DNA from 2 places in the Bradyrhizobium sp. USDA 4472 genome. Region 2 is predicted to be linked to the other one. Evidence: predicted binding sites of a transcription regulator. Region 2 holds the regulator's gene; the other holds the start of a gene.
The links. The regulator PhoB, encoded in region 2, activates phosphate uptake and scavenging genes when phosphate is short. The targets are predictions, from matches to a motif close to TGTCATNNANCTGTCAT.

Region 1 (5,118 bases), 3.6 Mb from region 2:
CTGACCTCGAATTCGACCGGCAGCGAATATTCCGCTTCAAGCCGGGCCTTGAGCACGTCGAGCTGCAGCGCGCCGACCACGCCGACCAGCGCCGGTGCACCATCACGCGGACGGAACACCTGCACGACGCCCTCTTCCGACATCTGCTGAAGCGCTTCCTTCAGCTTCTTCGCCTTCATCGCGTCGGTCAGACGGACACGGCGGACGATTTCAGGCGCGAAGCTCGGCACGCCGACGAAGTTGAAATCTTCGCCGTCGGTGAGCGTATCCCCGATCCGGAGCGTGCCGTGGTTGGGAATGCCGACGACGTCGCCGGCAAAGGCCTCGTCCGCCACCGAACGGTCCTGAGCAAAGAAGAATTGCGGGCTCGACAGCGGCATGCTCTTGCCTGTGCGTACCAGCTTCGCCTTCATGCCGCGGCTGAGCTTGCCGGAGCAGAGCCGCGCGAACGCAATGCGGTCGCGATGGTTCGGGTCCATGTTGGCCTGGATCTTGAACACGAAGGCGCTCATGCGCGGATCGGTCGCTTCGACTTTGCGCTGGTCGCTGTCCTGGGCGCGGGGCTCGGGAGCGAACTTGCCGAGGCCTTCCAGGAGGTCGCCGACGCCGAAATTGCGAAGCGCGCTGCCGAAATAGACCGGCGTCAGATGGCCCTCGCGGAACGCGTCGAGCTCGAACGGCTTTGAAGCTTCCGTGACGAGCTCGAGCTCGTCCTTCACCGCGGAGACATCGAGGTTCGCATTCAGCTTGGCAAGTTCGGCGATCTCGATCTGTTGCGCAGCGCCGGTCTTCGCGCCGCCGCCTTCGAGCAGGCGCACGCCGCCATTGACGACGTCGTAGGTCCCGAGGAAGTCGCGCCCGCGGCCGACCGGCCATGTCATTGGCGTGGTGTCGAGCGCCAGCGTCTTCTCGATCTCGTCGAGCAGCTCGAACACGTCGCGGCTCTCGCGATCCATCTTGTTGATGAACGTGATGATCGGAATGTCGCGGAGACGACAGACCTCGAACAGTTTGCGTGTCCGCGCCTCGATGCCCTTGGCTGCGTCGATCACCATCACGGCGGAATCGACCGCGGTCAGCGTGCGATAGGTGTCTTCCGAAAAGTCCTCGTGGCCCGGCGTGTCCAGCAGGTTGAAGACCAGGCCTTCGAACTCGAAGGTCATGACCGAGGTCACGACCGAGATGCCGCGCTCGCGCTCGATCTTCATCCAGTCCGAGCGCGTGTTACGCCGCTCGCCCTTGGCCTTGACCTGGCCGGCCAGGTTGATGGCGCCGCCGAACAGCAGCAGTTTTTCGGTCAGCGTGGTCTTGCCGGCGTCCGGGTGCGAGATGATCGCAAAAGTGCGTCGGCGCGCCACTTCGGTGGCAAGCGAGGAACGGGCCGTCGAGTCGGCTGTGGCGGCAATGTCGGACATGGCGGGAGCGTTTGGCAGGGAAAATGAGCCCAATCAAGCCTCATGTGGTGATTGCGGAGCGCTTCGGCCAGCCCCATATCGGCCTTTGACCAAACAGGCCTTGGGGGAGGACGGCCGCCCTGCTCGTCAGCATTGGCCTAGCGGGGACGACCCTGCCTTAAATGGAGGGTCGCCATGGCCTGGACTATCCTTTTCGTCGCTGGTCTTCTCGAGATCACCTGGGCGATCGGCCTGAAATATACCGAGGGTTTTACCAGACTCGTGCCCTCCGTCGTCACGCTCGCGGCCATGGCCGGCAGCGTCATCCTGCTCGGTTCAGCTCTCAAGTCGCTGCCCGTCGGAACCGCCTATGCGGTCTGGACCGGGATCGGCGCGGTCGGCACTGCGACGCTCGGTATCTTCCTGCTCGGCGAGCCCGCCACCGCGCTCCGCCTTGCCAGCATCGGGCTGATCGTGGCCGGCATCGTCGGGCTGAAACTCGTCACTTGAAGATCTGGACCGCCCACCAGCTCAGTGCCGCGACGATGGCCGAGGCCGGGATCGTGATGATCCAGGCATAGACGATCGAACTCGCCACGTTCCAGCGCACCGCCGAGACGCGGCGGGCGGCGCCGACGCCGACGATGGCGCCCGTGATGGTGTGCGTGGTCGAGACGGGAACCCCGAGGAAGGTCGCCATGAACAGGGTCGCGGCACCGCCGGTCTCGGCGCAGAAGCCCTGCATCGGGGTGAGCTTGGTGATGCGCAGGCCCATGGTGCGGACGATGCGCCAGCCACCCATCAGCGTGCCCAGCGCCATTGCGGCCTGGCAGGACAGCACCACCCAGAACGGCACGGTGAATTCGCCGCCGAGATGGCCCTGCGAATAGAGCAGCACGGCGATGATGCCCATCGTCTTCTGTGCGTCGTTGCCGCCGTGGCCGAGCGAGTAGAGCGAAGCGGAGGCGAATTGCAGAATGCGGAAGGCACGGTCGACGGCGAACGGCGTCGAGCGCACCGAGGCCCATGACACGATTGCGACCAGCATCATTGCGAGCAGGAAACCGACCAGCGGCGACAGCACGATCGCCAGCACCGCCTTGCTCAAGCCGCTCCACACCGCGGCATGAATTCCAGCCTTCGCCATGCCACCTCCGACGAGGCCGCCGATCAGCGCGTGCGACGAGGAAGACGGAATGCCCAGCGCCCAGGTCACGAGATTCCAGACGATGGCGCCGAGGAGCGCCGCGAAGATCACCTGGGCGTCCACAATCGCGGGATCGATGATGCCGGTGCCGATGGTCTGGGCAACGTGCAGGCCGAACACCATGAAGGCGACGAAATTGAAGAACGCGGCCCAGATCACCGCGAATTGCGGCCGCAGCACGCGAGTCGAGACGATGGTCGCGATCGAATTGGCGGCGTCGTGCAGACCGTTCAGGAAGTCGAACAGCAACGCGACGGCGATCAGTCCGACCAGGACAGGAACACCCAACGCAGCATCCACGGCGGCCCTGCCCTATACTTGCTCGATGACGATGCTGTTGATCTCGTTCGCGACGTCGTCGAAGCGATCGGCCACCTTTTCGAGGTGGTCGTAGATCTCGACGCCGACGATGAAATCCATCGCCCTGCCGTCGCGATGCTTGAGGAAAAGCTCCTTCAGCCCGATGTCATGGAGATCGTCGACGCGGCCCTCCAGCTTGGTCAGCTCTTCCGTGATCGCAGTCAGCATCGCGACGTTCGGTCCGATCGATTGCATCAGCGGCAGCGCACGTCCCACCAGATTGGCGCATTCGATCAGCAACTCGCCGATCTCCCGCATCGGCGGCTCGAAGCTGCGGACCTCGAACAGCATCACGGCCTTGGCGGTCTGCTGCATCTGGTCGATCGCATCGTCCATCGAGGTGATGAGGTTCTTGATGTCACCGCGGTCGAACGGCGTGATGAAGGTGCGCCGCACCGCCGTCAGCACCTCTCGGGTCACATTGTCCGCGTCGTTCTCGAACTGGCTGACACGCTGACAATAGACCGGCGTCTCCTCGCCGCCTTTCAGCATGCCCTGGAGCGCGATTGCACCCTGGATCACGGTCTGGGCGTGGCGGTCGAACAGGTCGAAGAACCGTTCTTCCTTCGGGAGGAAAGCGCGAAACCATCGCATCATGGGACTGGTCTACCGGTTGGAATGGCCCGGCCGAACGGGCCGACACAAAACCGTCATAGACCATTTTTGCCCTGCGCGCGTGTCATCTCACGCCTGCAGAGCAGGATCATCCACCGCTTTAAAGTGATGGCAAAATCGACATAACATCAATAGGTTAGAGTGACCGCCGGAAGTAATGTGCGACTTCACCGACCACACCACGGCGGAAGGTGAGCACGCAGACCACGAAGACCGAGCCCTGGATCACCGTGACCCAACTCCCGAGGCCGGAGAGATATTGCTGCATGGCGACGATGACAAAGGCGCCGAAGACCGGGCCGAACACGGTGCCGAGACCACCCACCAGCGTCATCAAAACGATTTGCCCTGACATCGACACTTCAACATCGGTCAACGAAGCATTTTGCGCGACAAACACCTTCAAGGCGCCGGCAAACCCCGCCAGAGTTCCTGACAGGATATAGGCAATCAGCTTGTACTGATCGGTCTTGTAACCCAGCGAAATCGCGCGCTGCTCGTTTTCGCGGATCGACTTCAGCACCTCACCGAACGGCGAGTTGATGGTGCGAAAGATCAAGAGGAAGCCGAACAGAAAACCGGCAAGCACGGTGTAGTAAAGCACCGTCGGATCGCTGAGGTCGAATATTCCGAACAGATGGCCCTGCGGAATACCCTGAATGCCGTCCTCGCCATGGGTAAACGGCACCTGCACATAGATGAAATACAATAGCTGCGAGAGCGCCAACGTGATCATCGCGAAATAAATGCCCTGGCGCCGGATTGCGACGACGCCGGTGATGACGGCAAGCCCGGCGGCGGCGGCGGTACCGGCCAGAATGCCAAGCTCGGGCGGGACTCCCCAGACCTTCAAGGCATGACCCGAGACGTAACCCGCGGTACCCAGAAACATCGCGTGGCCGAACGACAGCAAGCCACCATAGCCGATCAACAAGTTGAAGGCGCAGGCCAGCAACGCGAAGCATAGCGCCTGCATGACAAAGAACGGATAGATCTTTGTGAACGGCACGGATGCAAGCAGCACCGCCATCACCGCGAAGACGATCATCTCGTCGCGCAATGCGCGTGGGGTCCCCGGCAGAGTGTCGTCAGTTGCTACGGTCATATCAGGCCGCCCTTCCCGTCAATCCCGTTGGCTTCACCAGCAGCACCAGCACCATCAGCACGAACACGACTGTATTGGAGGCCTCTGGATAGAAATACTTGGTCAGCCCTTCAATCACACCCAGTGCGAAGCCCGTGATGATCGAGCCCATGATCGAGCCCATGCCACCAATCACCACGACCGCAAACACGACGATGATGACGTTTTCGCCCATCAGCGGCCGGACCTGATTGATCGGCGCCGACAGCACGCCGGCGAGCGCGGCAAGGCCAACGCCGAGCCCATAGGTCAGCGTGATCATCCTGGGAACGTTGATGCCGAAAGCTCGCACCAGCGTCGGGTTTTCAGTCGCGGCCCGGAGATAAGCACCGAGCCGCGTGCGCTCGATCAAATACCAGGTCGCAAAGCAAACCACGAGCGAGAACACGACCACCCAG
Region 2 (5,118 bases):
CACCTCAAGGCCCTCGGGCGCATCGCCAGGATGCAAATCCGCCTGCCGCGCGCGCTCCGGTGCCTTCGGCAGGAATTGCATCAGCAGTCCGCCGGCGCGCCAGCGATGCTTGCCGCCGTCGCTCGAGCGCCACTCCTCGCCGACCGCGAGACGCACGCGCGTCGGGATCTGCTCGGAGCGCAGGAAATATTCGTGTGCGGCATCTTCCAGGCTGCCGCCGTCGAGCGCGACCAGACCCTGGTAGCGGCTCATGTCGGGCCCCTGGTCAATAGTCATGGCGAGGTGGCCGCGGCCCAGCAGCGTCCCGGAATCCTTGGCATTGCCGAGGCGCTCGGCATCGAAGCGCGCATAGGCGCGCAGACGATCGGGCGCCTGATAGTCGACCACGAGGAAAGACACCGGGCCGTCGGTTTGGGCCTGAAGGATGAAGCGGCCTTCGAATTTGAGCGCCGAGCCGAGCAGGGTCGTCAGCACGATGGCCTCGCCGAGCAGCTTGCCTACGGGTGCCGGATAATCGTGCTTGGTCAGGATCTCGTCGAGCGCGGGACCAAGCCGCACCAGGCGGCCGCGCACATCGAGCGCGTCGACCTCGTAGGGCAGCACGGCGTCATCGATCGGAACCGCTGATGGCGCGCGAACCGGGCCTTCGGGCCCGGTTTTTATGTCAGGAGATTGGGAAACCATGGCGCTCTATCTGGGGTCGGTCTATGCGAAATGAAAGAGGCACGCCCGCATTCCGGCGCCCCTCGGAACGACGGCCTGCGTAGCCCGGAGTGACCACCGGGCCCATGAGAAGGATCACTTCACCGCGTCAAAGCACCAGGCCAAAATGCCCTTCTGCGCATGCAGGCGGTTTTCGGCCTCGTCGAACACGACCGATTGCGGGCCGTCGATCACCTCGTCGGTGACCTCCTCGCCGCGATGGGCCGGCAGGCAGTGCATGAACAGCGCGTCGGGCTTGGCCAGTGACATCAGCTTGGAATTGACCTGGTAGGGCTTGAGCACGTTGTGGCGGTGCTCGCCTTCCTTGTCGCCCATCGACACCCAGGTGTCGGTGACGACACAATCGGCGCCCTTGACCGCGGCCTCGGGATCGGTGCCGAGCACGATCGGCGCACCCGTGGTCTTGATGAAGTCGCGCATCGCCTTTTTCGGCGCGAGCTCGGGCGGCGTCGCGACATTGAGCTGGAACTTGAAGCGCTCGGCGGCGTGGGCCCAGGACGCCAGCACATTGTTGTCGTCGCCGGTCCAGGCCACTGTACGACCTTCGATCGGGCCGCGATGCTCCTCATAGGTCATGAGGTCGGCCATCACCTGGCACGGGTGCGAGCGCCGCGTCAGGCCGTTGATGACGGGCACGGTCGCGTTCGCCGCGAGTTCCAGCAGGGCCTCGTGATTGAGGATGCGGATCATGATGGCGTCGACATAGCGCGACAGCACGCGCGCGGTGTCGGCAATGGTCTCGCCGCGGCCGAGTTGCATCTCGGCACCGGTGAGCATGATGGGTTCGCCGCCGAGCTGGCGCATGGCGACATCGAATGAGACGCGGGTGCGGGTCGAGGGGCGCTCGAAGATCATCGCCAGCGTCTTGCCTTCGAGCGGCTTGACCGGCTGGTGCGCCTTCTGCTTCGCCTTCATGGCGGAAGAAGCCGCGAGCATGCTCTTGAGCTCGGACAGCGGCAGCTCGTTGATATCGAGGAAGTGCTTGGGACTCTTGCTCATCAGCTTGCCGCCCGCTTGTTACCCGACAGCGCCGTGCAGGCGCGTTCGAGCCTGGCGACGCTGTCCTCGATCTCGGCTTCGGTGACGATCAGCGGCGGCAGGAAGCGTACGACATTGTCGCCGGCGCCGACGGTGAGCAGTTTTTCGTTGCGCAAGGCCGCAACCAGATCGCCTGAGGGCACCACGGCCTTGATGCCGATCAAGAGCCCCTCGCCGCGGACTTCGCTGAGGATATCGGGGTGACGGTCGATCACGGAAGCGAGTTTCTGCTTCAGGAGCAGCGACATCTTCTGCACGTGGTCGAAGAAGCCGGGCTTGAGCATGACGTCGAGCACGGCGTTTGCAGCTGCGATCGCCAGCGGATTGCCGCCGAAGGTCGAGCCGTGCGAGCCGGGTCCCATGCCGGAGGCTGCATCACCCGTTGCCAGCACCGCGCCGATCGGGAAGCCACCGCCGAGCGCCTTGGCGAGCGACATCACGTCAGGCGTGACGCCGGTGCGCCGATGGGCAAACAGGTCGCCGGTGCGGCCCATGCCGGTCTGCACCTCGTCGAAGGCGAGCAGCAAGCCCTTCTCGTCGCAGAGCTGACGCAGCGCCTTGAGGAAAGACGGTGTCGCAGAGCGCACGCCGCCCTCACCCTGGATCGGCTCGATCAGGATGCCGGCGGTGTGTGGCCCGATCGCCTTCTTCACGGCCTCGATGTCGCCATGCGGCACCTGGTCGAAACCGTCCATCGGCGGCCCGAAGCCTTCGAGATATTTTGCCGATCCGGTCGCGGCCAGCGTCGCCAGCGTGCGGCCATGGAAAGCGCCTTCGAAGGTGACGATGCGATAGCGCTCGGGATGGCCCTTGGAGAAGTGATGATGGCGGACCAGCTTGATCACGCCCTCCAGCGCCTCGGCGCCGGAATTACAGAAGAACACGAAGTCGGCAAAACTCTCGTTGCACAGACGCGCGGCGAGCTTCTCGCCATCCGGGCTCTGGAACAGGTTCGACATGTGCCAGAGCTTGGTGGCCTGCTCCTGCAGCGCCTTGACCAGCGCGGGATGGGCATGTCCGAGCGCATTCACGGCGACGCCCGAGGTGAAATCGAGATACCGATCGCCATTGGTTGCGATCAACCAAACGCCTTCACCGCGCTCAAAACCGAGATCGGCCCTGGCGAAAACGGGGAGCAAATGCGGCGCTGCGCTGTTAGTCATGACGGCCACTTGAATGTTGCGGACGGTGTGGGCGTGCATTGCGCAACGCACCATTGACCAGCCTGAAAACGAAACGTGCCGCCTTTTAAGGGCGGCACGCGTCACCATTTTAGGCCTGGTGAAACGGGTGTCAATGCCGCCCGAACGCCTCGCGACATGCTGAATCCGTAGTCTTGCGGTGGCGATTTTGCGGGATATTCGCCACGGAACATGTGGAAGCGAGTCGCCGGACTCTTGCGCGTGAGTCACGCCATATTGTAGCGTTCGGCTTGTCAGATACGACATCTCGTGCAGCGGTTCTGATCCCAAAAGTCCTCTTGTACCGGCGTAAACGTTCGGGCGTCTGATTGCGCCCGGCGAGCCTTAAGGGATTCTGGCGGCACGGGTTTTTCGAAGCTTACGCATTCGTCGTGCGGCCCCGCAGATGGCGGCGCGCGGTGAAGGAAAGGGTGCCATGACCGTTTTGACCTGGTCCGACGATCGCGTCGAACAGCTGAAAAAGCTCTGGGAGGCCGGACTTTCGGCCAGCCAGATTGCCGCTGAGCTTGGGAATGTCACCCGCAACGCCGTGATCGGCAAGGTACACAGGCTCGGCCTGTCCGGCCGCGCCAAGAGCCCGTCTTCGGCAGCTCCCCGGCCGCGCAAGGCGCGTCCCGCGCAGCACATGATGCGCGTGAGCCGCCCGATCTCGCGGGGCAACACCGCACTCGCCCAGGCCTTCGAGGTCGAGGTCGAGGCTGAACCTGTGACCTTCGACAACGTGGTGCCGATGAGCCAGCGGCTGTCGCTGCTCGAATTGAACGAGGCCACCTGCCACTGGCCGGTCGGCGATCCCTCGAGCGCGGACTTCTTCTTCTGCGGCGGCAAGGCGCTCTCCGGCCTGCCCTATTGCGCCCAGCACTCGCGGGTCGCGTATCAGCCGGCGGCCGATCGTCGCCGCGCGCCGGCGAAGCCGGGTCCGCGCTGAGCATGGCTCCAGACGACAGCGTCCCGGTACCTGCGACGATCGAGACATAAAAAAGCGCGCCCCAGGGCGCGCTTTTTATTTTGCTTGCATGTCACCGTGCTCAGGCCTGCTCGGCCTTCGCGAAGCGGTCGTCGAGCGCGTAGCCGGCGCCACGGACGGTGCGGATCGGGTCCTGCTCGCGGCCGAGATTGAGGAGCTTGCGCAGGCGGCCGATATGCACGTCGACGGTCCGCTCGTCGATGTAGATGTCGCGGCCCCAGACGCTGTCGAGCAACTGCTCGCGCGAGAACACGCGGCCGGGATGCTCCAGGAAGAACTCCAGCAGGCGATATTCGGTCGGGCCGAGGTCGATCGGCCGGCCCGAGCGCGCCACGCGACGCTTTTCGCGGTCGAGCTCGATGTCGCCGAAAGCCAGCACGGTTGCGAGCCGCTCGGGGCTTGCACGCCGCAGCAGTCCTTTCACCCGCGCCAACAGCTCAGGCACGGAGAACGGCTTGACGATGTAATCGTCGGCGCCGGTGGCGAGGCCGCGCACCCGCTCGCTCTCCTCGCCGCGCGCGGTGAGCATGATGATCGGCAGCTGCTTGGTGTCGGACCGCGTCCGCAACCGGCGGCACAGCTCGATACCGGACAGGCCCGGCAGCATCCAGTCGAGCACGATCAGATCGGGAATGTGCTCCTTGAGACGGGTGTCGGCGTCGTCGCCGCGCATCACCGTCTCAACGTCATAACCGTCGCCTTCGAGATTGTAGCGAAGCAGCTCGGTGAGAGCTTCTTCGTCTTCAACCACCATAATGCGTGCGCCCATGGGGTCGTCGCTCCTTGAGGATTCAGGTGTTGGGGACGGTGGTTGCGAAGGTCGTCATGTCGCCCTTCGGTCGCTTGTCGGTGATGGCCTGGCCTTCGATCATGTAGAACACGGTCTCGGCAATGTTGGTGGCGTGGTCGCCGATCCGCTCGATGTTCTTGGCGCAGAACATCAGATGGATGCAGAACGAGATGTTGCGCGGATCCTCCATCATGTAGGTGAGGAGCTCGCGGAACAGCGAGGTGCAGATGGCGTCGACCTCCTCGTCGCCCTTCCACACCACCATCGCCGCCGGCAGATCATGCGCGGCATAGGCATCCAGCACCGACTTGACCTGTTGCTGCACGAGGTCGGTCATGTGCTCGAGGCCACGGAACAGCTTGAGCGGATGGAAATCCGTCTCAAGCGCCGCGACGCGT

Region 1: a site for PhoB is predicted at 3,599-3,615, ahead of ACVWZ4_RS31860 (DUF47 domain-containing protein). Genes of this name have one in related genera too.

What each region holds. Positions count from the first base shown of each region.
Region 1 is NZ_JBSSAM010000001.1:6,749,323-6,754,440, forward strand. Features, by position in the region: gene ACVWZ4_RS31845 (peptide chain release factor 3) at 1-1,415, opposite strand, end outside; gene sugE (quaternary ammonium compound efflux SMR transporter SugE) at 1,590-1,904, shown strand; gene ACVWZ4_RS31855 (anion permease) at 1,897-2,901, opposite strand; gene ACVWZ4_RS31860 (DUF47 domain-containing protein) at 2,914-3,558, opposite strand; gene ACVWZ4_RS31865 (branched-chain amino acid ABC transporter permease) at 3,713-4,681, opposite strand; gene ACVWZ4_RS31870 (branched-chain amino acid ABC transporter permease) at 4,683-5,118, opposite strand, start outside.
Region 2 is NZ_JBSSAM010000001.1:3,186,864-3,191,981, reverse strand. Features, by position in the region: gene ACVWZ4_RS14630 (Hsp33 family molecular chaperone) at 1-684, opposite strand, end outside; gene argF (ornithine carbamoyltransferase) at 799-1,722, opposite strand; gene ACVWZ4_RS14620 (acetylornithine transaminase) at 1,722-2,924, opposite strand; gene ACVWZ4_RS14615 (GcrA family cell cycle regulator) at 3,379-3,891, shown strand; gene phoB (phosphate regulon transcriptional regulator PhoB) at 3,992-4,699, opposite strand; gene phoU (phosphate signaling complex protein PhoU) at 4,722-5,118, opposite strand, start outside.